Regions from separate parts of the Herbaspirillum sp. SJZ099 genome, predicted to be linked through region 1. Evidence: predicted binding sites of a transcription regulator. Region 1 holds the regulator's gene; the other holds the start of a gene.
The links. The regulator FliA, encoded in region 1, starts transcription of late flagellar genes. The targets are predictions, from matches to a motif close to CTAAAGTTTNNNNNNNNNNNGCCGNTA.
Positions count from the first base shown of each region.

Region 2: a site for FliA is predicted at 7,345-7,371, ahead of FB597_RS03845 (YjfB family protein). Genes of this name have one in related genera too.

Region 1 is NZ_VIUO01000006.1:211,128-225,889, forward strand. It holds gene FB597_RS14725 (flagellar hook assembly protein FlgD) at 1-618, opposite strand, end outside; gene flgC (flagellar basal body rod protein FlgC) at 630-1,034, opposite strand; gene flgB (flagellar basal body rod protein FlgB) at 1,041-1,469, opposite strand; gene flgA (flagellar basal body P-ring formation chaperone FlgA) at 1,680-2,408, shown strand; gene flgM (flagellar biosynthesis anti-sigma factor FlgM) at 2,573-2,875, shown strand; gene FB597_RS14750 (flagella synthesis protein FlgN) at 2,904-3,365, shown strand; gene FB597_RS14755 (RNA polymerase sigma factor FliA) at 3,711-4,445, opposite strand; gene FB597_RS14760 (MinD/ParA family protein) at 4,451-5,251, opposite strand; gene flhF (flagellar biosynthesis protein FlhF) at 5,286-6,758, opposite strand; gene flhA (flagellar biosynthesis protein FlhA) at 6,755-8,851, opposite strand; gene flhB (flagellar biosynthesis protein FlhB) at 8,854-10,026, opposite strand; gene cheZ (protein phosphatase CheZ) at 10,392-11,036, opposite strand; gene cheY (chemotaxis response regulator CheY) at 11,029-11,424, opposite strand; gene FB597_RS14790 (chemotaxis response regulator protein-glutamate methylesterase) at 11,608-12,684, opposite strand; gene cheD (chemoreceptor glutamine deamidase CheD) at 12,739-13,344, opposite strand; gene FB597_RS14800 (CheR family methyltransferase) at 13,341-14,210, opposite strand; gene FB597_RS14805 (methyl-accepting chemotaxis protein) at 14,405-14,762, opposite strand, start outside.
Region 2 is NZ_VIUO01000001.1:892,784-907,545, reverse strand. It holds gene FB597_RS03850 (Ig-like domain-containing protein) at 1-6,442, opposite strand, end outside; gene FB597_RS03845 (YjfB family protein) at 7,095-7,283, opposite strand; gene FB597_RS03840 (hypothetical protein) at 7,538-7,726, opposite strand; gene FB597_RS03835 (site-specific recombinase) at 7,981-10,032, shown strand; gene FB597_RS03830 (anti-sigma factor) at 10,047-10,886, opposite strand; gene FB597_RS03825 (RNA polymerase sigma factor) at 10,883-11,428, opposite strand; gene FB597_RS03820 (hypothetical protein) at 11,460-11,831, opposite strand; gene FB597_RS03815 (TetR/AcrR family transcriptional regulator) at 12,011-12,625, opposite strand; gene FB597_RS03810 (efflux transporter outer membrane subunit) at 12,890-14,398, shown strand; gene FB597_RS03805 (HlyD family efflux transporter periplasmic adaptor subunit) at 14,520-14,762, shown strand, end outside.

The sequences.
Region 1 (14,762 bases):
GAGCGCGGTCGCATTCACGCCGACGCCGTTGTTGGCGGCCGTCACGGTAAAGGTGTAATTGCCGTCCGCGGCCTTGCTGCCGACGTCGTTGGTGCCATCCCAGATCACCGGCATCGTGCCAGCCGCCTGCGGCCCCAGGTCCATCGTGCGCACCACGGCGCCGGTGGAATCCTTGACGGTGACGATGACCGAAGACGCCGTCGAATCCAGCTGCACGCCGAACACCGCCTTTTGCGTCGTGGTTTCGGTGCCGTCCTCGGCCTTGGTTGTGTCCGAGGTCAGTTGGATGCTGTTGCCCGGCGCCAGCACGCTGTGGCCGATCATGTTGGCCGACTGCAGCGCCTGCGAGGAGCTCAGGTTGCCCATCAGGGTCGACAGCGTGGTATTGAGCTGGCTGATGCCCGAGACGGTCGACAGTTGCGCCATTTGCGTGGTCAGCTGCGAGTTGTCCATCGGGTTGCTGGGATCCTGGTTCTTCATCTGCGCGATCAAGAGCGTCAGGAAGCGGTTCTGGATCGCATCTGCGCTATTGTCGTTGAGGCCGCCCGAGCCGCTGGAGGAACTCGTGCCGCCGGTGCCGTTCATGGCCGTCAGCAGGTCGGAAGATACGGTGGTCATGGGCTAGAGTCCTATTGGCCGATGGTGAGGGTTTTAACCAGCATGGACTTGGCGGTGTTCATCGTTTCCACGTTGGTCTGGTAAGAGCGCGAGGCGGAGATCATGTTGACCATTTCCTCGACCGGATTGACATTGGGCATCGCCACGTAGCCGTTGGCGTCGGCCATCGGGTGCTTGGGATCGTAGACCAGCTTGGGCGGCGCCTGGTCTTCGACCACTGCCGCGACCTTCACGCCGCTGTCCTTGACGTCGCCGACCGGGATCGCCTGGAACACCACCTGCTTGGCTTTGTAGGGCGTGCCGTCGGGGCTGGTGGCGCTGTCGGCGTTGGCGATATTGCTCGCCACGGCATTCAGGCGCTGCGCCTGGGCGCTCATGGCCGAGCCGGCAACATTGAAGATATTAGAGAGGGACATGGCTTATCAACCCGGTTGGATGGCGTTAATCATGGCCTTGATCTGGCCGTTGACTGCGGTGACGCCGGCTTCGTAACGAATGCCGTTGTCGACGAACTCATTGCGCTCGACGTCCATGTCGACGGTATTGCCGTCGACGCTGCCCTGGGTCGCGGTGCGGTACAGCAGCGGCGAACCGCCAATGCTGCCCTCGCCCGAACCGGCTGCCTCGCCGGCGACGTGCGCCGCAGCGGTACGCGCCAACCGCAGCGGAGGCAACGCGGTCGATTTATTGTCCAGCGCATTCTTGAGCGCATCGGCGAAATTGACGTCGCGCGCCTTGTAATTCGGGGTATCGGCGTTGGCGATATTGGATGCCAGCACCTGCTGGCGCTGGGCCCGCAGGTTCAGCGCCAGTTCGTTGAAGCGGAAATAGTCGTCGAGCTTTGAGACCATCTGGCCCTCCTGGAATGCCGGCGCCGCTCAAGTTATCGCGGACTGCGCCGATGATGGAATTACATAAGCTCGATCATACGGTTGCCCCCGGAAGTTTAATGGGCGATAAGCAGAGAAAAGCCTCCCTTGTTCCTGCTTTTGACCTCGCGCGCGCGAAGTAACATTGCTGCCAAGATTCGCCAATGCCCCGTCCGGGGCGAGTTGCACAAAATGAAACAGCCTTCCCGCGTATTGCGCCATGCCGCGGCCGTCCTCGCCCTGCTGGCTTGCGGCTTCCAAGGCGCGTTCGCCCAAGCAGACCCGAATGCCCCCCAGCGCCAGGACTTGCCGGCGCTGCAGCAGGTCGCCGAGCAATTCCTCAAGACGCAGACCTCCGGCTTGCCGGGCAGCGTCACCGTCGATGTCGATCCGGTGGATCCCCGCCTGAACCTGAACGCCTGCATCGAACCGCAAGCCTTCATGCCGAATGGCGCGCGCCTGTGGGGCAGGACCACCATCGGTATCAAATGCGTGGCGCCCTCCCCGTGGACTGTTTATGTGCGCGCCAACGTCCGGGTGGTATCGGATTACCTGGTGGCGGCCGTGCCGCTGGTCCAGGGACAAACCATCAGCGCCGCCGACGTCACGCGCATGCGCGGCGATTTGTCGGGATTGCCTAACGGCATCATTACCGACGAATCCCAGGCCGTCGGGCGAGTCGCCTCCATGTCGGTGCGCGCCGGCACTCCCCTGCGCATGGATACCGTGCGCAACCAGCGCGTGGTGCAGCAAGGCCAGCCGGTACGCGTCGTCTCCAATGGTCCCGGCTTCCAGATCTCAACCGAGGCGCGCGCCCTGTCCAACGCCTCCGAGGGGCAAATGGCGCAAGCGCGGACAGCGGCCGGACAGGTGGTCAGCGGCATTGCCAAGGCAGGCGGCATTCTGGAAATCAACTATTAATACAGGGCAATATGTTTCTTCCAGGAACCCGCATCGAACGGATGCCAGGAAAGATGGCGACAGGGTTCAAATTGCGGCGCCAGTTGTTAAAGTTTGCGGAAAAATAGCCGATAATCAAAGCGACAGGCGGTGCGAAGCACCCTCACCCTACAAGGAATACTGCCGTGAATGTTAATGACGCCCTGAAATCCACCTCCGGACGCACCACCGAGCAAACCCAGGCCCAGCCGCGTCCGGGCGCGCAAACCGGCAACAGCGCAGCCTCGACGGCCGCCGCCTCGGACAACGTGCGCCTGTCGGCCACTTACCAGTCGCTGGAAACCAAGGCCAACGGCAGCTTCGATGCCAAGAAGGTCGCGGAAATCAAGGCGGCCATCGCCAACGGCACTTTCCAGGTCGACCCGGACAAGGTCGCCAGCGGCCTGTTCGATACCGTCCAGACGCTGATCAACGCGCGCAAGGCCTAACCCGGATTCGCACGAACCATCACAGACCATGAGCAACCCGGCACACAGCCTGACACAGGAAAAAACGGCGCTGGCCCGGCTGGTTGAAAAACTGCGCCAGGAGCAAGCATTGCTCTCCGAGACCGCGTCCGAAGGCATGACCGACCTCATCGGCGAAAAGGCCACCATCGTTGCCGAAATGACCACCCTCGCCGGCCAGCGCCACCAGCTCCTGGCCAGCCTTGGCTATGCCGACGATGAAAGCGGCATGCAACAGTGGATGAATGAACAAGGTTCGGATGACGACAAGGAAATCTGGGCTGCCCTGTTCGACCTGGCGCAAGACGCCAAGGAACTGAACCGCGTCAACGGCCTCCTGATCGGCAAGAAACTGTCGATCAACCAAAGCGCGCTGACCATCCTGCAAGGCAAGTCCAACGCGGGCAACTTCTATGGCCCGGATGGCCAAAGCAGCATCAAATCGGTCGGCCGCCGCCTTGGCGTGGTGTAAATCCGACCGCAGGTTCCTCGACCGGGAATCGGCGCAAGCCATATAAAAAAGCCCGGTGCATACCGTAATGCCGTTCAGTTAAGCGCTGAACGGCATTTTTGTTTGTGGAGTTCAGACTCCGTTCGCCCTGAGTAGCTGCGTAGCAGCGTATCGAAGGGCAGGCAAGACCCGCTGACGCCGGCATGCTGGCTTCGATACGGCCCTGGCGGGCCTACTCAGCCCGAACGGACTCTTGATGATTGCGCGAGAGAGTTTGCCTTAACTAAGCGGCGTTACGGTAGTACATGCCGTTTTTCTGTGATTGCCGTGCCCTGACCACGCCATGGGGCGCATCAGCAGCGGGATTCAGGCCACCCCGGACCAGGCATGCTCGCGCAGGTAGGAACGCATGCGCGATATCGCCTGGCTGTGCAGCTGGCATACGCGCGATTCGGACACGCCCATGACGGCGCCAATTTCCTTGAGGTTCATCTCCTGCTCGTAATACAAACCCATCAGGATTTGCTCGCGCTCCGGCAAGGCCCGGATCGACTCGACCACGGCCTCGCGAAAGCCCCCGTTGATCAGGTTCTGCAGCGGATTGTCGGTTTCGGCCGATTGGTAGCGATCGAGGAAATGCTCATGGCCGCTGTCGTCATCGTGGAAGTCTTCATAGTAGATCAACTGGTGGCCGCCGCAATCGGTGAGCATGGCCTGATATTCGGCCAGGCTGAGCTTCATGTGCTGCGCCACTTCGTTCTCTTGCGGTTGGCGCCCCAGTTTCTGCAGCAGCGCCTGCATCGCATCTTCCACCTTGCGCGCGTTCTGGCGGATGCTGCGCGGCAGCCAGTCGCTGCTGCGCAACTCGTCCAGCATGGCGCCGCGGATGCGCTGCACGGCATAGGTCTCGAACTGTGCGCCGTGCGTTTCCTCATAACGGTTGACCGCGTCCAGCAGGCCTATCATGCCGGCCTGGATCAGGTCGTCCACCTCGACGCTAGGGGGCAACTTCGCCTTGAGCTGATGCGCCAGCTTCTTGACCAGCGGCGCATGCAGCTCCAGCAAATCGTTCTTGCCTGTTTTTCCCTTGACGTTATACATGCACGTCACACTCCGAGACTTGCACCGTCGGTTGCCATGCCGTAAGCGCTTTTTGCCGCATCCTGCCCTGCCAGTTGCTTGGCCAAGCGATGGAAGGCGATCGACGCGCCCGCGAACGGGAACACGTCCATCACCGCCCTGCCTTGCCCGCAGGCGCGCCGGATATGATCGTCAGCCGGAACCGATCCGAGGAAATTCAATTGCGCCGCCAGGTAACGACTGGCCGCCTGCGCCATGTTGGCATAGACGGTCTGCGCTTCCGCTTCGGTCGCATCGTTGATGATGAGGCTGAACGGACGGCGCCCGATCCTGTCGGTCAAGCTCTTCAAAAGCACATAGGCGGCCTTGATCGACGATGCGCTGGTGGAGAGCTGGATGACGATCTCCCCCATTTCCATGGTCGATACCGGAAACGAGTCATCCTCCGCCAATACGCCGTTGACCAGCGTGATTTCGGCCTGCTCAATGAGCGTATCGAAGATCGAGACCAGCCGGCCCGCTTGCGGATGGCCGGCCGCGGGCACCGCGCGGCGCGCGATGCGGGCCATCGAAAAACCCTCAGGAAGCAGGCGCACCGCTTCATGCAAGGGCCGCTCCATGCGGGCGACTTCCTGCAGCGTGGCGACATCGTGGCGCAGGCCGATGCGCGTCAGCAAGCCCGATGACGCAACGCCGCCGTCAACCAGCAGCACCTGATGGCCGGCCTGGCTCAGCGATGCCGCCAGGTTGATCAGCATCGCGCTCTTCTCTTCCTCGCCCAGTACCGACAAAAAGGTAAACAGGCGCGGCACCGGACGCTCCAGCATCCGGCGCAGTCCTGCCGCCTGGTCGATGTCGTAACTAGCCAAAGGTCACCTCTCGCAAGCCTTTGTCATTCATGGAAAGCGCGGTCGGCCCCACCACCACCGGCAACTCGCCCTCCTGGAATTCGAACGGCGCGGTTTCGCGCTTTTGCTTGAAGGCGCGGTCGGCCAGGTAGAGCTTGTTGGCCACATGCAGGTCTTCCGGCACCCGCTGGCCGTTGGCCACATAGTGCAGGTTGAGCTTGTGGCGGATCACCACGTCGAGCACATTGCCGATGGTGGCCGCCTCGTCCAGTTTGGTGACGATGCAGCCGGCCAGGCCCGAGCCCGAGTAGGCATGCACCACCTCGTTGAGGGTGCCCCCGGTGGCGGTGGCGTTCAGGCACAGCAAGCGCTTGATGTCGACGCCGGCGCCGGCCAGCATCGCCTCCTGCTCGGCCACCATCTGGTCGCGCTGGCCCACGCCGGCGGTATCGATAAGCACGGTATGCTTGCCCTTGAGTTCTTCCAGCGCAATGCGCAGGTCGGTTTCATCCTTGACCGAGTGCACCATCACTCCCAGGATCTTGCCGTAGATGCGCAGTTGCTCGTAGCCGCCGATACGGTAGCCGTCGGTCGTGATCAGCGCCAGCTTGCCGGAGCCATGGCGCATCACGCAACGCGCCGCCAGTTTCGCGGTCGTCGTGGTCTTGCCCACGCCGGTCGGCCCGACCATGGCGAACACGCCGCCGTTTTCCAGCAATTCGCTTTCGCTGGCCAGCGTATTGAGGTTGCGCGCCAGCACCGACTTGACCCAGAACATGATGTCCTGCGACTTGGAGTTGTTGGGCAGGTTTTCGGTGATCAGGCGCGACAGGCTGGCGCTGAAACCGGCCGCCAGCATTTCCTTCATGACCAGGGCCTTCAGGGGCTCGCGCTTTTGCGTGCCGCCCCAGGAAATCTCCGCCAGTTGCGTTTCCAGCACGCCGCGCATGGAACGGATCTCGCTCATCACTTCCGACAGGATCTCATCATAATCCTTGCCGTCGAATTCAGGTAGCGAGGAGCGCGGGGCCTGCTCCTGCCCGCCTTGCTGCTCCGCATCGCGCGCACGGCGCTGGTCGCTGCTGCGGCTGCGCCAGACACGGGCGTCGGCAGGCGCGGCTGGCTCGGCCGGTCTGGGAGCGATCAGGCCGATCGGCTGCTGGTCCAGCAACGGCCCGGATTCGGCGCGCGGCGCCCGCGGCGGCTGCTGCGCCAGCGGCGAGGACAGCAAGGCCGGGCGCCTGGATGGCGGCGCCGGCGGCAAGCCCGACTGCTGCTGCAGCGATGCCGCCTGGGGCCGGGTCACCGCTTCGCGCGCGGCTCCGGGAGCCACCAGCGTGGTCATGTCCTCATTGGCCATCGCCAGGATTTCCACCCCGTCGGGAATGTTGCGATTGGAGAGGATGACGGCATCCGGGCCGAGCGCTTCACGTACCTGGCGCCACGCTTCGCGAGACGAATTGGCGATAAATTTCTTGACGTTCATGCTTGCCCTCCAACTAGGCTGGTAACTTTAATCGTTTTCGAATCTGGTATTTCAGAATGGGACAGCACCCGCAACTGCGGCATGGCGCGCCGCAGGAAGCGCGACAGCAATGCGCGCAACGGCGCGGGAACCAGCAATACCGGCGTCAGGCCCAGTTGCTCCTGGCGCTGCGCCGCCTGTTCGGTTTGCGCAACCAGCGAATCGGCCAGGCCGGGTTCGATGCCGCCGCTGTCGCCGCCGGCCTGCAAGGCCTGCAGCAGCAAGCGCTCGAGCTTGACATCCAGGGTCATGACGGACAGTTCGCTGTCGCCCGGGAAAATCTGTTGCACGATCGCGCGGCCCAGCGCGATACGCACGATCGCGGTGAGCTCGTTGGGCTCCTGGATGCGCGCCGCATGCTCGGCCAGCGTTTCGATGACGGTACGCATGTCGCGGATGTGCACGCCTTCCAGCAGAAGGTTCTGCAGCACCTTCTGCAGCGTGCCCAGCGGCAGCATCTTCGGCACCAGGTCCTCGACCAGCTTGGGCGCTTCCTTGGCCAGGTGGTCCAGCAGGCTTTGCACTTCCTGGCGCCCCAGCAGTTCGGCCGCATGGGTGGTGATCAGGTGGTTCAGGTGGGTCGCCACCACGGTGCCGGCATCGACCACGGTATAGCCCATCGTGGAAGCCTGTTCGCGCAGGCTGTTGTCGATCCACACCGCCGGCAGGCCGAACGCCGGATCGCTGGTCATCATGCCCGGCAACGGCCCGGTGACCATGCCTGGATTGATGGCCAGATACTGCCCGGCATGCGCTTCGCCCTTGCCCACTTCCACGCCCTTGAGGGTGATGCGGTAGGCCGAAGGTTTCAGTTCCAGGTTATCGCGGATATGGATGGGCGGCGACAGGAAACCGACCTCCTGCGCGAATTTCTTGCGGATGCCCTTGATGCGCTTGAGCAGCTCGCCCCCTTGCGCCTTGTCGACCAGGGGAATCAGGCGGTAACCGACCTCCAGGCCCAGCGTATCGACCGGCATGACGTCTTGCCAGGTGGCTTCTTCCGTTTCCTGGGTCGGCGCGGCGGTGACCGATTCCGGTTGCGCAGCGGCGGTCTTGGCCAGTTCCTTGCGGTTGCCGATGACGTAGGCGCTGCCGGCCATGGCGGCGGCCAGGACAATGAACGCGAAGTGCGGCATTCCCGGAATCAGGCCCATGCCGCCGATGATGACGGCGGTGATGTAGAGCACTTCCGGCTTGGCGAACAATTGGTTGATCAGTTGCCCGCCCACGTCCTGGTCGTTGGCCACGCGCGAGACCACCACGCCGGCCGCGGTCGAGATGATCAGGGAAGGGATCTGCGCCACGAGGCCGTCGCCGATGGCCAGCAAGGTGTAGTTCTTCAGTGCGGTGTCGAATGCCAGGTCGTGCTGCACCATGCCGACCACCAGGCCGCCGACGATGTTGACCACCGTCACGATGATGCCGGCCACGGCGTCGCCCCGCACGTATTTACTGGCGCCGTCCATGGCGCCGTAGAACTCGGACTCCTGCGCCACTTCCTTGCGGCGGGCCCGGGCTTCGGGCTCGCCGATCAGGCCGGCGTTGAGGTCGGCGTCGATCGCCATCTGCTTGCCCGGCATCGCATCCAGGGTGAAACGCGCGCCCACTTCGGCGATACGGCCGGCGCCCTTGGTCACCACCATGAAGTTGATGATGGTCAGGATCACGAACACGACGATGCCGACCGTGTAATTGCCGCCGATCAGGAAGTGGCCGAAGGCTTCGATCACCTTGCCGGCCGCGTCAGGCCCGGTATGCCCCTCGGTCAGGACCACCCGGGTCGAGGCGACGTTGAGCGACAGGCGCAGCATGGTGGACACCAGCAGCACGGCCGGGAAGGCGATGAAGTCCAGCGGCTTGACGGTGTACAGCGCCGTCATCAGCACGATGACCGACAACGAGATGTTGAAGCTGAACAGCAGGTCCAGCATGAAGGCCGGCAACGGCAACACCATCATCGCCAGCATCATGACGATCAGGATGGGCGCGGCCATCGCCCGCGAGCTTTTCACCGGCACCCAGGCCGGCAGTTTCATGGTATTGAGTTTGGCCATAGTCATTGCATCGTTCTACGCCGCGCCGCCCGCGACTTGGTCGCCGTGGCCGGATCGAGTTCACTGGGCACCTGAAGCTCGGTCGGCTCGGTCGGCCGGTGGCCGCCAAACTGGCCGTAGGTGCGCAATTGGAAGACATAGGCCAGCACTTCGGCCACGGCGGTATAAAGGGCTTCCGGAATCTCGTCGCCGATTTCGGTATGGGTGTGCAGCGCACGCGCCAGCGGCGGCGCCTCCAGCAGCGGCACTTTGTGCTCGCGCGCCAGTTCGCGGATCTTGGCGGCGATGTCGTCGGCGCCCTTGGCCACCACCTTGGGCGCGCCCATCTTGCCCTCGGTGTATTTCAGCGCGACCGCGTAGTGGGTCGGGTTGGTCACCACGACGTCGGCGGTCGGCACCTCGGCCATCATCCGGCGGCGGGCCATGGCGCGCTGCATCGCGCGGATCTTGCCCTTGATATGCGGGTCGCCTTCGGCTTCCTTGTGTTCCTGCTTGACTTCCTGGCGCGTCATGCGCAGCTTCTTGCCGTAGTTCCAGATCTGGTACGGCACGTCCAGGATGGCGATGAAAATGAGCGACGACACGATGATGATGAAGCTGACCCACAGCAGGTGCGCCGAATGCTGGCTGCTGGTCTTGATCGACTCGACGCCCAGCCCCATCACCGCGTCGATCTGGCTCTTGATCGCCAGCCAGGCGATCGTGCCGACCAGCAAGGTCTTGAGCACGGCCTTGAGCAATTCGGCCAGCGAATTGAGGGAAAACATATTGGTGAAGCCCTTGACCGGGTTGAGCTTGCTGAATTTGGGGAGCAGCGACTCGGTGTTGAACAGCCAGCCCCCGAGAATCAACGGCGAAGCCACCGCGGCCAGGGTCATCAGGAATGCGATCGGGATGATGGCGATGGCGACATCGACGAAGTGCGCGCTGAGCATGTCGAACAGCACGATATGGTCATACGCCGCGGCGCGCTCGAAAGTGAAGGCGGCGACCATGATGCGGTCCAGGCTGGTCACCAGCGGCCCGCTGAACATCCATACGCAGCAACCGCCGATGAGCAGCAGCACGCACGTCGCCATTTCACGCGAACGTGGCACATCGCCCTGCTCACGAGCACGCTCAAGACGTTTGCTCGTGGCGGGCTCGGTCCGCTCCATGTCGCTGTCGTCGGCCATTTGCCGAATCCCCCTGCATAAACTGCATTCCCGATTGATAGACGGATTTCGAGAACGATAGCCAGAATTATTGGGGAGCCGGCATCGGTATCATCAGGGGAATAGGGGCAAAAAGGTCCCCCATTTCGGACTAGGCAAAAACACAAGTCTCTGCCTGTGGCAAAACGGATCGTATCGAAAAGGAAAGAAAAAAGGCTGGAACGACAACATCCGACCTGCTCCGGCCGGATTTTCGCCGGGAATGCCGCATCGCCAGGGATGCGCCCCGGCGCATCGTGCGTTTCGCGCGTTTCGCGCATTTCGCACGTCGCTGCATCCCGCAAGACCAGGCCATTGCCATTGCGACAACGGCCTGCCGCGCTTTCTCAGAAGCCCAGGCTTTCCAGCAGGTCGTCGACCTGCCCCTGGTTGGCGATCACATCCTTGCCGGCCGGGTCGATCTGAGGCCCGTTCAGGAGGCCGGTGTCTTCCTTCTTCGCCTCGCCGGGCGAATAATCCACCAGCAGTTGCACCAATTGCGACTCCAGATCGTGCGCCAATTGGGTGACGCGCTTGATCACCTGCCCGGTCAGGTCCTGGAAATCCTGGGCCATCATGATATCGAGCAATTGCTGCTTGGTGACGCTGCTGTCCTCGACTGCCTGGGCCAGGAATGCCGATGTCTTCGTTCCCAGCGCCAGATAACCCGCTTCGGACAGGCCCGATGCCCCCGCCGCATCCCACTGCGCCTTGAGTTCGGCGGCGCCATCCTTGATGCGCTCTTGCAGCGGGCTGGCCAGCTCGGTGGCCGTGAGTACGCGCTGCGCCGCCTGTTCGGTCATGCGCGCCACGTATTCGAGGCGGTCGCGCGCGTCCGGCATGTCGCTGGCGGCCCTTTCCAGCAAGCGGTCGAAACCCAGGCCGCGCAGGCTGTCGTGCAGGTTGCGCGTCATGTGCCCGATGCGGGAGAGTACCTCCTCGTTGAGCACGCCCGTGGCTGGGGCGTTTGCGTCCTCGCTCACCTCAGCCACCTGCGGCCATCTTTTCGAAAATCTTGGCCAGCTTCTCGTCCAGCGTCGCCGCGGTGAAGGGCTTGACCACGTAGCCGTTGGCGCCGGCCTGGGCGGCGGCCACGATGTTTTCCTTCTTGGCTTCGGCCGTGACCATCAACACCGGCAGCTTGGACAGCGACGGGTCCTTGCGGATTTCCTGCAGCATGGTCAGGCCGTCCATGTTGGGCATGTTCCAGTCGGAGACGACGAAGTCGAATTGGTCGCTGCGCAACTTTTGCAGCGCCTGCACGCCATCCTCGGCCTCGTCCACGTTGGTGTAGCCCAATTCCTTGAGCAGGTTGCGCACGATGCGGCGCATGGTCGAAAAGTCATCGACGACTAAGAACTTGGTATTGGGACCCGACATGCTAAGACTCCATCTGATCAATTGATTTCTTGGTTAACGGCAAGCCCGCATGCGAACTTGAACCGTCCCGCTTTCTTATTCCGTACGCACGCGACATTCCGTCCATGCGCCCCTCTTCTGCGCCACGGCATTGTAGTGCAGCAACCACGAAAATGGCAGTGGAATCGGCGCTGCCGCCGTGTTTTATACGCGCAACGCCCGGCTGCCGTGCTCGGCCAGCCATGCCAGCACCCTGCCCGGCATCGCCTGCAGCGACAGCACCTCGTGCGCGGCGCCGATTGCGATGGCTTCGCGCGGCATGCCGAACACCACGCAGGAGGCTTCATCCTGGGCGAAATTGTAGGCGCCGGCCCCCTTCATCTCCAGCATGCCCTGGGCGCCGTCCTTGCCCATGCCGGTCAGGATCACGCCGACGGCGTTCTTGCCGGCGCAGGCCGCGGCCGACTGGAACAGCACATCCACCGATGGCCGGTGGCGGTTGACCGGCGGCCCCTGGTCGAGCTGGGTCATGTAGTTGGCGCCGCTGCGCACCAGCTTCAGGTGCGAGTGGCCGGGGGCGATGTAGGCATGGCCGGGCAGTACGCGTTCGTTGCCGGCCGATTCGGTCACCGATATCTTGCACAGGTTGTTGAGGCGCTGCGCAAAGGAACGGGTAAAGCCTTCCGGCATGTGCTGGGTGATCAGGATGCCGGGGCAGTCCGAGGGCATGCGGATGAGGAACTCCTTGATGGCTTCGGTGCCGCCGGTGGAAGCGCCGATGATGATCAGCTTTTCGCTGCTGGTGAGCGGATTGCGGATCTGCGGCAAGGCCTCGCCCGGCACATGCCCCTGCTCGGCCGCGCGCGGCGCGCGGGCCTTTACCCGCGCCTTGGAGGCGGCCCGGATCTTGTCGGCAATCATGTCGGCATATTCCTGCATGCCGCTCTGGATCGATATCTTGGGCTTGGTGACGAAATCGATCGCCCCCAGTTCGAGCGCGCGCAAGGTGATTTCCGAGCCGCGCTCGGTCAGCGAAGACACCATCACCACCGGCATGGGGCGCAGGCGCATCAGCTTTTCCAGGAAATCCAGGCCGTCCATGCGCGGCATTTCGACGTCCAGCGTCAGCACGTCCGGGTTGGTCTGCTTGATCAGTTCGCGGGCAATGATCGGGTCGGGCGCCACGCCTACCACTTCCATGTCCGGCTGGCTGCCGATAATTTCACGCATCACGCTGCGAATCAGCGCGGAGTCGTCAACGATGAGTACTTTTATTTTCATAACCATGCTTTCCGTATTGCTTGCCGCGCCTGCCTGCTGCAGGGGCGGCCACGCTCAGAACAGGTCGACTTCGCCGCCCACCGGCTTGGTAACCAGTTTGCTTGCATAAGCCTTTTCCCGCACCGCCAGCGTATCGTTGTGCAGTTGCTTCAGTTTCTTGACCAGGACCTTGCCGGTTCGCGGAAAAAAATACACCTTGCGCGGCCAGATGTCGTTCAGGTCCTCGGCCACGACGCGGATGCTTTCCGCCTTGAGATAGCGCCGGACGAATTCGGCATTGCGTTCGCCGACGTTGATGGCGGAAAACCCGCGCAGCACATTGCCGCCGCCGAACACCTTGGCCTCCAGGTTATCGCGGCGCGCGCCGGCCTTGAGCACGTCGTTGATCAGGATTTCCATGGCATAGGTGCCGTAGCGCGCCGATGCCGACACCGGGCTGCCGTCATCGCCGCCGCCGTCTGGCAGCATGAAGTGGTTCATGCCGCCGATGCCCGATACCCGGTCGCGGATACAGGCCGAGACGCAAGACCCCAGGACCGTGACGATCATCATGTCCTTATGGGTAAAGTAATACTCCCCCGGCAGGATCTTCGCCGCATCGCAGTCGAACGTGCGATCGTAGTAAAGGTTGGTGGCAAACTGCTCGGGTGCTTGACTCATGTCTTGTTCCTTGCGCCACGCTGCGCCGCATTCAGTTCGTAGACCGTCTTCCCCTTGAGTTTGAGGGCGTCGGAAACGTACAGGAAGTTTTCCGAATGCCCGGCAAACAGCAAGGCATGGGGTTTCATCAGGGGCACGAATCGCGACAAGATCTTGCTCTGGGTCGGCTTGTCGAAGTAAATCATCACGTTGCGGCAGAAGATGACGTCGAACTGGCCGCTGATCGGCCAGCCGTCTGCCAGCAGGTTCAATTGCTTGAAGGTGATCAGCTTGCGCAACTCCGGCCGCACGCGCACATAGCCCTCATGGTTGCCCTTGCCGCGCAGGAAGAACTTTTTCACCCGCTCCGGCGCCAGCTTCTCGATGCGCTCCATCGGATAAATGCCATTGGCGCCGGTCGCCAATACATTGGTATCGATGTCGGTCGCGATGATCTGCACCGGCGGCGTCAGCGTTCCATAAGCCTCGCACACCGTCATGGCAATGGTATAGGGTTCCTCGCCGGTCGATGCCGCCGAGCACCAGATGGAAGCGGGCTCCTTTAGCGTCTTGACAAAATCGGCGAGAATCGGGAAATGGTGCGACTCCCGGAAAAATGAAGTCAGGTTGGTGGTCAGCGCATTGGTAAATGCCTCCCACTCATCGGAATCATGGGTACGCTCGAGCATATCGAGGTACTGATTGAACGAGGTGATGCCGGTCGCGCGCAGGCGGCGCGCCAGGCGGCTGTAGACCATCTCCTGCTTGCTGTCGGCCAAGGCGATGCCCGCACGCTGGTAGATAAGTCCCCTGACACGCTCGAAATCGCGGCCGGTGAAATCGAACTCCTTCCCGGTCTCCCCCTTGCTTGGCACAGTAGGCTTCACTGATTTTCCTTCTCTGGCACATCGCGCCAACGGCGCGAATGCATATGATTTCTGCTTTCCCTGCTCCTCGCGGGCGGGGTTCCCCCTTGTCGAATAATCTATCAGTCGCTGAACGGGGTCAAGCGAATCAACCTTGGAAATGAAGCGGAATTACCCCCCTATTGCGCCACGTCAAGCAGGCTTGCCAAGCCGGCCTACGCTTTTGCGATACCGGGGCGGCCGGCTGGCTGCGCCCTGGCCGCCGCCGCGGACGGCGCCGGCGCATGGCTTGAACGGTAGCCGACACGGAAACCGCCCCAGTGTTTGCCGTTGACATAGATCGGCACCGACAGGTCGTGCATCACCTCCCCGGTATCGCGCTTATACGTTTGCAACAGGAAAGGCTTGGTATTTGCGCCGCAACGCTTGCCGGTGCGGTCGCTGAAGATGCGCTTGGTCCGGTTGTTGACCAGATCGACGTCATAGTTGCCCGTCAACGGCTGCGAAAACTTCTTGTTATGCGTGGGGAAATAGCCGTTATTGTCGACCGCGCCGGCATACGCCAGTTGTGGC
Region 2 (14,762 bases), on a different contig from region 1:
GTACGCTCAACAGCGGCGAAGTGGCGCCGCTGCCGCTATTGCCGGCGGCATCGGTATAACTGCCGGCGGTGACGGCCACGCTGGCGGTGCCGTTGCTGACGCCGGCCGTGGGCGTGAAGATCGCCGTGCGCGTCAACCCGGAACCGGTAATGGCCGACAGCGTGCCGCCGCTGACCGCGATATCGCCCGCGGTAAACATGCTGCCAGGATCTTCGCTGAAGGTAAAGGTGATGGTCGCCGTAGTGCCGACCGCCAGAGTGGCAATATTGCTGCTGATGGAAACGGTTGGCGGCGTGGTGTCGATCGTCACGCCCAGCCCTGCGGAGCGGGCGCCGATGTTGCCGGCGGCATCGGTGGCCCGGGCCGTGATGGTGTGCGCCCCCTCGCTCAACGTCGAGACGGTAATGGACCAAGTCCCGCCGGTCGCCACCGCAGTGCCCAGTACCGTGGTGCCGTCAGTATCGTAAAGCGTCACGGTCGATCCGGCTTCGGCGGTACCAGTAAAGGTCGGCGTGGTGGTGCGGGTGATGCCGTCGCTGTTGGACACGCCCGTGTCGGAGGCGCTGCTCATCACCGGCGCCGACGGCGCGTTCGGCGCCAGTGTGTCGAAGCTCAGCACAGGTGTGGCGCCCGCGCCGCCGCTATTGCCTGCCATATCGGTATAGCGGCCGACCGGCACCCTGATGTCGGCCGTGCCGCCATTGGTATTGGCCGTCGGTGTGAAGATTGCCGTACGGATCAGGCCTGTGCCGGAAAAGGAGGACAGTGTGCCGCCGCTGGTAATGATATCTCCCAGGGCGAAGGTGCCGCCGGGATCCTCGCTGAAGGTGAAGGTGATGGTCGCCGTCTCGCCGATCTTGAGGCTGGACACGTTGCTGGTGATGACCAGCGTCGGCGGCGTGGTGTCGATGGTGATGGCTGCCGCTGCCGACAAGCCGCTCACATTGCCGGAGCCGTCGGTCGCCGTCGCATGCAGGGTATGGCTGCCTTCGGCAAGCGGGGTGCTGGTAATGGACCAGTTGCCGCTGCCGTCGGCAATACCCACACCCAACACCGTGGTTCCATCTGTGTCATACAGGGTCACCGTGGTACCGGCCGCGGCCGTGCCGGTGAAAGTCGGCGTGGTGTTGCTGGTGATGCCGTCGCTGCTGGAGATGCCCGTATCGGAGGCGCTGTCCATCACCGGCGCCGACGGCGCTGCCGGCACCAAGGTGTTGAACGTCAATGTCGGCGTGGCGCCGGCGCCGCCGCCGTTGCCCGCCACGTCGGTATAGCTGCCCGCCGTCACGGTGATGCTGGCCGTGCCGTTGTTCACGCCTGCGGTGGGCGTGAAGGTCGCCGTGCGCATCAGGCCGCTGCCACTGATGGCCGACAGGGTACCGCCGCTGACTGCGATATCGCCCGCGGTAAACGTGCTGCCCGGATCTTCGCTGAAGGTAAAGGTGATGGTCGCCGTCTCGCCGCTCTTGAGGCTGGACACGTTGCTGCTGATGGAAACGGTTGGCGGCGTGGTGTCGATCGTGATGGCTGCTGCCGCCGACAAGCCGCTCACATTGCCGGAGCCGTCGGTCGCCGTCGCATGCAGGGTATGGCTGCCGTCAGCAAGCGGGGTGCTGGTAATGGACCAGTTGCCGCTGCCGTCGGCAACACCCACGCCCAACACCGTGGTTCCGTCTGTGTCATACAGGGTCACCGTGGCGCCGGCCGCCGCCGTGCCGGTGAAAGTCGGCGTGGTGTTGCGGGTAATGCCGTCGCTGCTGGAGATGCCCGTGTCGGAGGCGCTGTCCATCACCGGCGCCGACTGCGCTGCCGGCACCAAGGTGTTGAACGTCAATGTTGGCGTGGCGCCGGCGCCGCCGCCGTTGCCCGCCACGTCGGTATAACTGCCCGCCGTCACGGTGATGCTGGCCGTGCCGTTGTTCACGCCTGCGGTGGGCGTGAAGGTCGCCGTGCGCGTCAGGCCGCTGCCACTGATGGCCGACAGGGTACCGCCGCTGACTGCGATATCGCCCACGGTAAACGTGCTGCCCGGATCTTCGCTGAAGGTAAAGGTGATGGTCGCCGTCTCCCCGCTCTTGAGGCTGGACACGTTGCTGCTGATGACTACGCCCGGCGGCGTGATATCGATGACGACGACCGCTCCTGCCGAGCGTGCGCCGATGTTGCCCGCGCTGTCGGTGGCGCGCGCTGTGATGGTATGCGCCCCCTCGCTCAACGTCGAGACGGTAATGGACCAAGTCCCGCCGGTCGCCACCGCAGTGCCCAATACCGTGGTGCCGTCGGTATCGTAAAGCGTCACGGTCGATCCGGCTTCGGCGGTACCGGTGAAGGTCGGCGTGGTGTTGCGGGTGATGCCGTCGCTGTTGGACACGCCCGTGTCGGAAGCGCTGTTCATCACCGGCGCCGACGGCGCGTTTGGCGCCAGCGTATCGAACGTCAGCGAGGGCGCGGCCCCTGCCGCGCCACCGTTGCCCGCGGCATCGGTATAGCTGCCCGCCGCCACCGTGATGCTGGCCGTGCCGTTGTTCACGCCTGCCGTGGGCGTGAAGACCGCCGTGCGCGTCAGCCCGGTGCCTGAAATGGCCGACAGCGTGCCGCCCGTTACCGTCACATCCCCCAGGTCGAAGCTGCTGCCAGGGTCTTCGCTGAAGGTGAAGGTGATGGTCGCCGTCTCGCCCGCCTTGAGGCTGGATACATTGCTGCTGATGGTCACGCCCGGCGGCATGGTGTCGATGACGACGACCAATCCTGCCGAACGCGGGCTGATGTTGCCTGCGGCATCGACGGCCGAGGCGCGGAGAATGTGCGTGCCTTCGCCCAGCACTGACGTGGTAATCGTCCAGGTGCCTCCAACTGCCACCGTCGAGCCCAGCACGGTCACGCCGTCGCTGTCGTACAGCGTCACGGTCGATCCGGCTTCGGCGGTGCCGGTAAAGGTCGGCGTGGTGTTGCTGGTAATGCCGTCGCTGTTGGACACGCCCGTGTCGGAGGCACTGCTCATCACCGGCGCCGACGGCGCGTTCGGCGCCAGCGTATCGAACGTGAGCGTGGGCGAACCACCCGCCGCGCCGCCGTTGCCCGCAGCATCGGTATAGCTGCCCGCCGCTACCGTGATGCTGGCCGTGCCGTTGTTCACGCCGGCGGTGGGGGTGAAGACCGCCGTGCGCGTCAACCCGGAACCGGAAATGGCCGACAGCGTGCCGCCGCTGACCGCGATATCGCCCGCGGTAAACGTGCTGCCTGGGTCTTCGCTGAAGGTGAAGGTGATGGTCGCCGTCTCGCCCGCCTTGAGGCTGGATACATTGCTGCTAATGACCACGCCCGGCGGCGTGATATCGATGACGACGACCGCTCCTGCCGAGCGCGCACCGATGTTGCCCGCGCTGTCGGTGGCCCGGGCCGTGATGGTGTGCGTCCCTTCGCTCAACGCCGAGACGGTAATGGACCAAGTCCCGCCGGTCGCCACCGCAGTGCCCAGCACCGTGGTGCCGTCAGTATCGTAAAGCGTCACGGTCGATCCGGCTTCGGCGGTACCAGTAAAAGTCGGCGTGGTGGTGCGGGTGATGCCGTCGCTGTTGGACACGCCCGTGTCGGAGGCGCTGCTCATCACCGGCGCCGACGGCGCATTCGGCGCCAGCGTATCGAACGTGAGCGTGGGCGAACCACCCGCCGCGCCGCCGTTGCCCGCAGCATCGGTATAGCTGCCCGCCGCTACCGTGATGCTGGCCGTGCCGTTGTTCACGCCGGCGGTGGGGGTAAAGACCGCCGTGCGCGTCAACCCGGAACCGGTAATGGCCGACAGCGTGCCGCCGCTGACCACGATATCGCCCGCGGTAAACGTGCTGCCCGGGTCTTCGCTGAAGGTGAAGGTGATGGTCGCCGTCTCGCCCGCCTTGAGGCTGGACACGTTGCTGCTGATGACCACGCCCGGCGGCGTGGTGTCGATGACGACGACCGATCCTGCCGAACACGGGCTGATGTTGCCTGCGGCATCGACGGCCATCGCCTGGAGGACATGGGTTCCCTCGCCCAGCGCCGACGTCGTGATAGACCAATTCCCGCTGCCGTCAGCAACGCCCGATCCCAGCACCGTGACGCCGTCGGTGTCGTAAAGGGTCACCCGGGCGCCGGCTTCGGCGGTGCCGGTGAAGGTTGGCGTGGTGTTGCGGGTAATGCCGTCGCTGCTGGAGACGCCCGTGTCCGAGGCGCCGCTCATGACCGGCGCCGACGGCGCGCCCGGCGCCAGCGTGTCATAGGTCAAGGAAATGGAAGCGCCCGGACCGCTGATGTTGCCGACGACATCGGCATAGCTGCCGGCCGCGACGGTGATGGTGGCCGTGCCGCTGTTCACGCCGGCGGTGGGCGTGAAGACTGCCGTGCGCGTCAGGCCGCTGCCCATGATGGCCGAGAGCGTGCCGCCGACCACGATCAGGTCGCCGCTGCTGCCGTTCCAGGTAAAGGATGCGCCCGGATCTTCGCTGAAGTTGAACGTGATGATGGCGGTTTCGCCGGCGGCGAGGTTGCCGGCGCTGCTGGTGATGACGACCGTCGGCACGATGTTGTCCAGCTGGACCGCGCCCGATGCCCTGGTCGTGGTGTTGCCGGCGTCGTCCATGACCGTGACCGATGCGGTGCGGTTGAGCGCGTCGATCGATCCGGCGGCGATGGTGTAGCTGGCGCTCCAGACGCCGCCGGCATTGGTGGCCGAGACGGTGGAGCCGCCAAACTGGCTGAAGTCCACCGTGACGCCGGAGATCACATCGCTGTTGTTGTCGCCTGAGGCGGTGTCGTTCCACGTCACGGTGACCGTGTCGCCGATCTTGTAGGCGCCGCCGGCGCCGGTCGCGCCGGAGATTGAAATCTGGCCGGCGGTGACGGTGGGGGCGATGTTGTCGACGGTCAGGTTGGTGCTGTCGGTGGCCGACGCGGAAACGCCAACGTTACTGGTCACCTGCACCGAGACATTCCGATTGACCATGTCGATATTGCCGGCCGTTATCGTATAGCTGGCGGTCCAGATGCCATTGACGTTGGTGCCGGCGACCGTGGCGCTACCGCCGAACTGGCTGAAATCGAAGGTTGCGGCTGCAATGCCGCTGTTATTGTCGCCACTGCTGGTGCTGTTCCATTGGGCGGTGATTGTGTCGCCGATTTTGTAGGCGCCGTTGAGGCCTGTGCCGGTAGACGTAATGGAGATATTGTTATCCGTGACCTTGACGAAACTCCTGATGTCGGAAATGGAGATGCTTTGATATACGAGGCTGCTCCCAGGAAAACTGTCGCCGGCAAATCTCACCCGAATGACGTCATTGGCAATCGTTGAAAGGCTCGGGTTGCTGCCATCCAGACGGGAGAGGGTCGTGTAGGTGGCGTATCCGCTGTCGCTCGTGATGAAAGTGATAGCGCGTTCCACCCCGGAGGTGTCGGTTACAAAAATGGCCATCCTGCCGCCTGCCGGCGCCGCGATCATGATTGAAGTCAGGTCGAAGGAATAACCTGCCTGTGCGACGATTTCAAACGTCGAGGCGTTCGTAACATACAGCCCGCCGATAGGCGTGCCATCCGAAGTGAATGCAAGCTTGTTGCTAGGATTGCCTGCATACCCCCGAAAAGTAATCGATACGCCATCGATCACCTTCGTGACGCTGGACTGGGGAGCTCCGGGCACGTCGCTGGGAACGAAAGTAGCTCCCCCCATCACGCCGTCATAACTATCGATGCCGAGCGCCCGCGCATCGATCTCCCCCACGTGCGACTCCAGCGTCCAGTTGCCGCCCATGCCGGCCGCGCCGGTGATGTCGGTGGAGGCCGCCACGTCGGCTCCGGTCAGCCGCGCGATGTCGTTGATGAGCAATTGCCCGTCGTCCCCGGCGGCGACGTCGCAGCCATACAGCAGGAGGTCGCCGCCATCGTTCAAGGCGCGGCCGATGTCGGCCAGCCCGGCCTTGACGCTATCGGATGCCAGCGCCGCCTCATTGAGCACCGTGGCGCCGAGATTGAGGATGCCTTCGGAGCCGTGCGAGAAGATGTGGATGGCGTCGTAGCCGGTATTGCCGCGCGCCCATTGCGCGATCTGCGCCAGGCCATCGGCGCTGCCGTCGAATTCGACGATCGCCACGCCGGCCCGCACCCCGGCTTCCAGCGCCTGGTAATTGGCCAGCGATGTATCGACGAACACCACCTCCTTCTTGCCTTCATTGGCGCCGGGATCGGCTGCGCGCACCAGGTGGGCTGCCGCGGTGTCGGCCGCATGGGCGGCATCGTGCGTATCGTTGTTGTGCGCCGCATCGGCGGCAGTGGCCACTGCCGCGGCGTCGAACATGAAGCGCTGCTCCAGCGACAGCAGGCGCGAAGCGCGCCGCAGCAATGGACGCGGCGATGCGGTGGACGATGGTGTGGATTGCGCGTGCAACACGCGAAAAGGAACGCGAATGTCGTTCATGACGAATCCCCTCAAAAACGTCAATGAAATGCAGCCTTCAGGCTTCGGAAGCGCCGTGCATCGAACCCTGGCCCGACCTCGTCCTTTCGCGCCCGCCATCCGATGCTTCCCGGGCATCTGCGCGCGGCCCCATCCGGATTCTCAAGCGTGCCGCCATGGAGGCGGCTGCCGTCGGCCCTGGATGTCGCATCGCAGGCGGACGAAAGACCGATGGAATGCCGGATGTGGGTAAAACGAGGAAGGTAATCTTTTTCTAATGGCCTTCTGGTTTCAGTTCATTACACTTGCCGACAATCATCTTTCCCTAGATTTACATGATCGGCAAGAAAAAAATTGAGATAAAAACAAAAAAATTCGACAAAGGTTTACCCGACTATCGAGACGCTGCGTTCCGCACCTGAACGCAAGTTAAGGCTAATTCTGAAGCACACATCACAAACCCGTTCGGGCTGAGTAGGCCCGCCAAGGCCGTTCGAAGCCAGCGTGCTGGCATCAGCGGCCTTGCCTGCCCTTCGATACGCTGCTGCGCAGCTACTCAGGGCGAACGGAGTCTGGACTCCACAAACCTCCACAAACAAAAATGCCGTTCAGCGCTTAACTGAACGGCATTACAGCCCGAAGGCTGCGATTTCCCAAACCCGACGACAACTGCTCAGGCGGTCGTATTCACGTTCCGCCCGATATTCGGATTGGCCGACAACTGCGGCAGTGCCTGCAGCAGCCCGATTGCGGCTGCAGCCTGTGTATTCAAGGCTTTCTTGAGCACCAGCATGTTGACCGCATCGGAGGTTTGCGCCGAGGCCAGGTTGGTTGCCACCGAAGCAATTTGAGTAACATCCATGAACCACTCCTTTTGAGGACAAGATCACTGCCGGCCGGCTTCAGGCAGGCAGTCATCCATATAACGGCATTCAAACCCGTTTCTTTACATCAATCAATCATTTTAAAGAAATAAAGGGAATTCTTTTCATGGCGCCCCAAGTATTTCAATTAGGAAATATTGAAAAATAATCAAGCACAGCAAAAAAAATCGCATCCCGGAGGATGCGATCCAAGCGCATGCGCCCGACTGCTGCGCATAGCATGCCCAGGCGACTAGGCGATGGTGTTGATGATGCGGCCTATATTGATATTGGCTGGCAGGCGGAGAACCGCCCCCACGGTATCGACCACGTCGTTCGCCACATTCTTGGCGACCTTGGTCAAATCCACGCCGACGGACTGCGCCGCCTTGTCGGCCAGCCAGGCGGTTGCCGCCCCGCTGGCAATCGTTGCCATCTCCATGAGAACTCCTTGATTGATATGCAACAGGGTGCCATCGCGCAAAGCTTGCCCGCCGCATGTATGCCTCCTCCCCGATCTGGCAAGCATGCAAGCGTGTTCTTTACCCAATGACCACATGTGTTAGCGGCAAGCGCCATCGAAGTCTTAACCGCGATTGCATCGTCCTTACCTTAATTTTCAGATGTTAATTTTCCGGGAGGTTGGGCGCGGTAAACTTCGCCGCTAGACTTGCCCTTTTCCCCGACGAAGACTTCATGCTGCCTGCCCTCGAAAAAATTGCCTCCGCCCCGCTGTCCACCGATCTCTCCGGCATCGCCGAACTGGTCGCCTGCCTGCGCCCGGGGCGCAACGGCGATCCGGCTTCGGCGCTGGGCCGGGTGCAGACGCTCACGCTGCTGCTGCATGACAACGCGCACTACGCGGCGGCGTTGCGCACCCACCTCCTGCATCTGCTGTCGGTACGGCGCCAGGCCAGCCTCTACACGGACACCGGCATCCTCTCCAACGATGGCTTCTTCCATGAGCTGCGTCGGCGCTTCGCCTATCGCGTGCTGCCGCCGGCGCTGGATGAGCGCAACCTGCAGGATTGCCTGGATATCGTTTTCCCCGATGCACGCGATCACCTGTGGTTGCAGGCCATCCCATTCGAAACGTGGGATGCGCTGTGGCAAACCATCGCCGCGGCGGAGCCAACGCCGGCCTTGCCGCCCGGCGCCGGCCAGCCGGACCGGGGCAAGACGCTGACTGAATTGCTGCAGGCAATCCAGGTGCTGTCCTACCGCATCAGCGCCATCGGCACGGAACCGGAGCTGATCCGCATCTACAGCGACGTCAAGGCTTTCGAATCGCCGTTCCTGATGCAAAACGTGGAGCTGCATGCCTGGATGGAAAGCTACCGCCGCCGCCTGCAGGACGAGACCGCGCCGATGGAGGATGCGCGGCATGTGCTGGTGCTGCTGGACCAGTGCCAGGAGGTGGTCGACAAGATCCGCAAGCATGCGCTGCGCCTCGGCACCAGCGTCTCGCTCACCTACCGCCTGCTGCGCCTGGAACAGAACCTGTTGCGCCTGCGCCAGTTGCTGGCCTTGGCCGAGCCCGACGCCGGCGGGGATGCGCAGGAAAAACGCCGCACCGGCTTCGCGCTGGCGATGGAGCTGGTGGAGGCGCACAACCGCAAGTACACCATCCGCGGACTGCTGGCCGGCAACATCAACCTGCTGGCGCGCAATATCACCGAAAACGCCAGCCGCACCGGCGAGCACTACATCGCCGAGAACCGCCGCGAATTCGGCGCCATGTACCGCTCGGCCGCTGGCGCCGGCTTCATCATCGGCTTCATGGCGCTGATCAAGATCCTGTTTTCCGAACTGCATGCGGCGCCGCTGGTGGAGGCTTTCCTGTTCAGCTTGAATTATTCGCTGGGTTTCATGCTGATCCACGTGCTGCATTTCACCGTGGCCACCAAGCAGCCGGCCATGACCGCCTCGCGCATCGCCGCTGCCCTGCACCGCAGCGGCGACAGCCGCAACATCGACATCCAAAGCCTGGTCGACATCATCGTGCAGGTGTTCCGCACCCAGTTCATCGCGGTGCTGGGCAACCTGACGCTGGCCTTCCCGATGGCTTACCTGCTGGTGACCGGGTATTTCCGCCTGACCGGCTCGCACTTCGTCGACGCCGACAAGGCCGCCCACCTGCTGCACGACCTCAACCCGATCGGCAGCCTGGCGCTGTTCCACGCCGCCATCGCCGGCGTCTGCCTGTTCCTGGCCGGTCTGATCTCGGGCTACTACGACAACAAGGCGCTCTATACCCGCATGTCGCAGCGCGTGGTGCGGGCGCGCTGGCTGACCGCCATCATCGGCCAGCGTCGCGCGCGGCGGCTGGGGGATTATCTGGAAACCGGCCTGGGCGGCCTGATGGGGAATTTCTACTTCGGCATCATGCTGGGCACGATCGGCACCATCGGCTTCCTGCTCGGCCTGCCGATCGACATCCGCCACATCACCTTTTCCGCCGCCAACCTGGCCATCGCCATGGAGGCGCTGCAATGGGGCGTCGGGGTCAAGGTGTTCGTGCTGTCGGCGGCAGGCGTGCTGGCGGTGGGCGCGGTCAACCTGTGGGTGAGTTTCGGGCTGGCGCTGTTCGTGGCGCTGCGCTCAAGGCAGGTGCGTTTCCGCCAGGGCGGCAAGCTGCTCAAGGCCTTGTCGCAGCGTTTCCTGAAAAAGCCGGGGGAATTCTTCTGGCCGCCCAAGGATGCGCCGCAAGCGGCGAACGGCGCCGCCGACGAGGCGCGCCAGCCGTAAGGACGGCGCATCGCTCAATCGGCCGCAGGCGGCGCCGTTTCCAATTGCGCGTAGACCGAGCTGGCGATGCGCGAGAGTTCATTGCGCGCAATGCCGCCCGAAAGCGCATAGCCGAACTGGCCGTCGATCCAGTAAAACACGTTGACCTTGCCTTCCTGGGCGAAACGGAAACCCGTTCCCCGGCTTTGCACCTGGTCGCGCGAAACATACAAGGTCAAGCGCTGGCCGCCGGCATCCTGGTACATGAACTGCGCCACCGGCCCGCTCTGCCCCGGCAGCAAGCGGCCGCCGATCAGGTCGTAGCCCAGCGGCGCCAGCTTGGGCGCACGCACATTGGCGCCGATGCGGCGCGACAGCCAGGTGACCAGCGCCTGCTCCTGGTCGGCGCCGACTTCGACCGGACGCCGCAGGTCGGGGCTGTAGACGCTATGCGCCACCGCCGCCTGGCGCGCCAGGGTGATCGGCGCCACCGCCGCCAGCCGGGCGTGCATACCGGGCAGCCATTGCATCGCCCCATCCTGGGCGGCATCGCGCAGCAGCCAGCCGCCGGCGCCGCCGGCCAGCACCAATGCCAGCATCGCGGCATAACGCAGCCAGGAGGCGTAGTTCGCCGCGCCGGCGGGATTGGCGCGTGCCGCCCCGGTTAAGCGCGCAGGGATGGCTTCGTCCAGCACCTCGTCATACAAGGCATGCAGCGCGGCGTTTTGCCGCCGGTAGGCGTGCACGCGCTCCAGCGTTTCCTGATGCGCGGGGTCGCGCTCCAGCCAGTCGGCAACCTCGCGCTGGCGCGCAGCCGGCAACTGGCCGTCGATATAGGCCTGCAGGTCGTTTTCGCTGATTGCCGAGGATTTCATTTCACCACCTTCAACGACGCCGGCCCGGCCCCGTGCGCACCGCCATCCATCAGCAGGCGCAAACGCTCGCGGCCGCGCGACAGGCGCGACATCACCGTCCCCACCGGGACGCCGAGCGCCGTCGCCGCCTGTTCGTAGGACATATCTTCCAGCACCACCAGCAGCAGGGTTTCGCGCTGCCCTGCGGGCAACAGGCGCAACGCCGCCTCCAGGTCCAATGCCAGGCCGTGGTCGGCCGGCATCGCGCCGGATTCAGGCAGCTCCATCTCGTCCAGCCCGACCATGGCCAGCGCGGGCCGGCGGCGCTGGTCCACATACAGGTTGTGCATGATGGCAAACAGCCAGGGACGCATGTCATCGCTGCGCTGCCATGAGGCCAGCTTTTCCCAACCGCGCTCCAGGGTGTCCTGCACCAGGTCGTCGGCGGCGCTGCGCTCGCCCAGCAACGCGCGGGCGTAGCGGCGCAAACGCGGCAGGCAGGCGAGCATCAGTTGCTCGTCGGCCTGCCGCGCCGGTTCCTGCCGGGCTTTGCGTCCGAACATATGAGGTGGAAGGGAACGGCCCGGGTCGGGCTTATTGCTTGACCACGTGCCAGATGTCCTTGAAGTTGTCGCCGGCGCGCTCGCCCGGTTTCTGGTCTTTTTCGTACAGGTACAGCGGCTTGCCGTCATAGGCCAGCTGGGCGCTGCCGTCGTCGCGGGTGATGCTGGAATACGGCGCGGCCGGCGTGCCCATCGGCGCCACCGGCGGCCATGCCTTGGCGCAAGGGCCGTTGCAGACGCTCTTGCCGCTGTTGGCGGTGTCCTTGTCGAAGGTGTAGACGGTCATCCCCTTGCTGTCTACCAATATGCCGCCCATGGCTTTCACGCCGGCGCCCTGCGCCGATGCGCCCAATGAAACGGTGGCGCAAGCCAGCGCTACCAGGGAAGTTGCAAGCAGTCTCATGTCATTTTCCTTTCAAAGAACCTGCCCAACTCCCGCCGAGGCGTTGAACAGGTTCTTAACTGGGTTACGCGATGTGCCATACCCTGACTCGGTATACGCCAACCATCCCCGATTATTCCAGTCCGGGAAAAATATTTTTCCTGACAACAGGCTCTAACAACTGGCCCTAACAACAGGTGCTAACTGCGCGACGCGGTCAGGTAGCCGATCACGGCCGGCAGGATTTCCGGGCGCACGCTGCCGGCGGACAGGCCGCCGGGGCCGGTCAGCACGACGGCGTTGATCAGCGCCTTGAGCATGCGCTGCAAGACGAAGGTCGCCACGTCCAGGTCGGGCGTGGTGATGCTGCCGCGATGCTTCTCCAGCACGCCGCGGATGGCGTCGAAGAAGCGCTGGCGGATTTCGGTGGAGACCGGCAGGTTGTAGGCGGGAAACTCTTCTTCCAGGATGCGGTTGAGTTCGGGCTCGACCAGGTGGGCGGCGACCAGCGCGTCGATCAGCGCCTCGAAGTCGCTCTGCAGCGAACCGGCGCCGTCGATGTGCGCGGCCACGTCTTCGAACAGCGCCAGCATGCGCGTGACATGGCGTTCGCGCAGCGCGAAGATCAGGGCGTCCTTGTTGGGGAAGTACTGGTACAGCGAGCCGACGCTGATGCCGGCCGACTCGGCCACGAGATTGGTATTGGTCTTGGCGTAGCCGCGCTCGACCAGCACGCGCGACATGGCATCAAGGATAGTGTCGACCATCGCACGGGAGCGTGCCTGGCGAGGTTCTTTGCGAGGTTGCAGTTTCATTTTCCGCTTCAGTGAGGAATCCGCCGTCTCCGACGCGGATTCGCAACATGAGTTATTGTTCGTATCTCAGAGTATAATACAAAAATGAGTTTTTACTCGCCAGCATGCGCGGCGGGCTCGCGTCGATCGGCGCGGGCAGCAGGACTTCCCCGCCGCGCCTGCTCCAGCGCCCGATGCGGCAACGCCGGGCCAGGCGGGGCAAAACCGTTATACGAGATCCCCAAGAAACTCGCATCGCCAAAAATTTTCAACGTGGAGAATTCTATGAAACGCACCATGTCGCCCGCCCTCCGGCCGCGGGCGATCGCCGCTTGCGCCGCCATGATCGGCCTGCTGGGCCTGTCCGGTTGCGCCAGTTTCAGCGGCATCGGCAGCGACCGGCACATCGCCCAGGCAAGCGATTTTGCCACGCAGCGCAGCTTGTCCGATCCGCAGCAGCAAAACACCGGCCAATGGCCCGGCAGCGACTGGGTCAGGCAATTCGGCGATCCGCAACTCAATGCCCTGATCGAAGAAGCGCTGGCCTCCAGCCCCAACCTGCAACAGGCGCAGGCGCGCATCGCCGCCGCCGGCGCCCTGGCCGAGACCCGCGGCGCGCCGTTGCTGCCCACGGTCACGGCCGACGCCTCGGTGATCCGCAACCAGTTCTCCAGCACCACGATCTATCCCGAGCCGTATGGCGGCAACTGGTACAACGAGAAGAAGGCGATGCTCAACATCGGCTACGAACTCGACCTGTGGAACAAGAACCATGCCGCGCTGGCGCAAGCCATCTCCAGCGAAAAGGCGGCCGAAGCCAGCGGGCAGGAAGCGCGCCTGGCGCTGACCGCCTCGATCGTCTCGGCCTACAGCCAGCTGGCGGCGCAATATGCGCTGCACGATATCCTGCAGCGCACCGTCGACCAGCGCGAAGCGCTGCAAAAGATCACCATCGAGCGCGTGCGCACCGGCCTGGATACCCAGATCGAACGCAACCAGTCGCGCAGCAGCAGCGCCGACGCCCGCGCCCAGCTTGAGCAAAGCGAAGGCCAGATAACGCTGATCCGGCAGCAGCTGGGCGCCCTCACCGGCCGCGGCCCCGACCGCGGCCTGCAACTGGCCGCGCCGCAGATGACCCGGCTCGCCACGCCCGGCCTGCCGGCCGACCTGCCCCTGAACCTGCTGGGCCGCCGCCCCGACATCGTGGCCGCGCGCTGGCAGGTGGAGGCTGCGTCCCAGGGCATCGACGTGGCCAAGTCGCGCTTTTATCCCGACATCAACCTGAGCGCGGCCATCGGCTTCGACACCCTGCTCAATACCAATCCGTTCACCGCGGCCAGCAAGTCGATCGCCTTCGGACCGGCCATCAGCCTGCCGATCTTCGAAGGCGGCGCCCTGCGCGCCGGCCTCAAGGGCGAGTACGCCAATTACGACCTGGCCGTGGCGACCTATAACAAGGCCGTCAACGACGCCTATGCCGACGTGGCGCGCCAGATCGCCTCGATCCACTCCACCGAGCGCCAGTTGCCGATCCGCCGCGAAGCGCTGGAAGCGGCCGAGCGCGCCTACGACCTGGCCAGGGAACGCTATCGCATCGGCCTGGCGTCGCAACTCACGCTGCTATCCGCCGAAACCGGGGTACTGGCGCAGCGCCAGGCCATGGTCAGCCTGGAAGCGGCGCGCCGCGACCAGCAGGTGGCGCTGTACAAGGCGCTGGGCGGCGGCTTCGAGGCCCAGCAGGCCGGCCTGGCGCTGGCCGGCAAGCCCGGATCGGGACAGCCGCAACAACCCTGAATGCAAACCTGACATGGCCTGCCGCCGGACTCTCATCCATCCGGCCGGCGGCAGGCCCGCTGTGCCGGCCAGGACGGCGCAGCCAGACAACCGCTACGAAGAAAATCAAACGGAGTAATCCATGAGTGAAAGCACCACCCAAAACGCCAACGGCAACGGTAATGGCAAGGCCAACGGAAATGGCAACGGCAAGCGCAAGCGCCAGTTGTTCCTGCTGACGCTGGCCCTGCTCATCGTCGCCGCCATCTGCTTCCTGTACTGGTTCCTGCACGGCCGCTTCTTCGAAGAGACCGACGATGCCTACGTCGGCGGCAACATCGTGCAGATTTCCGCCCAGGTCGGCGGCACCGTCACTGCCATCAAG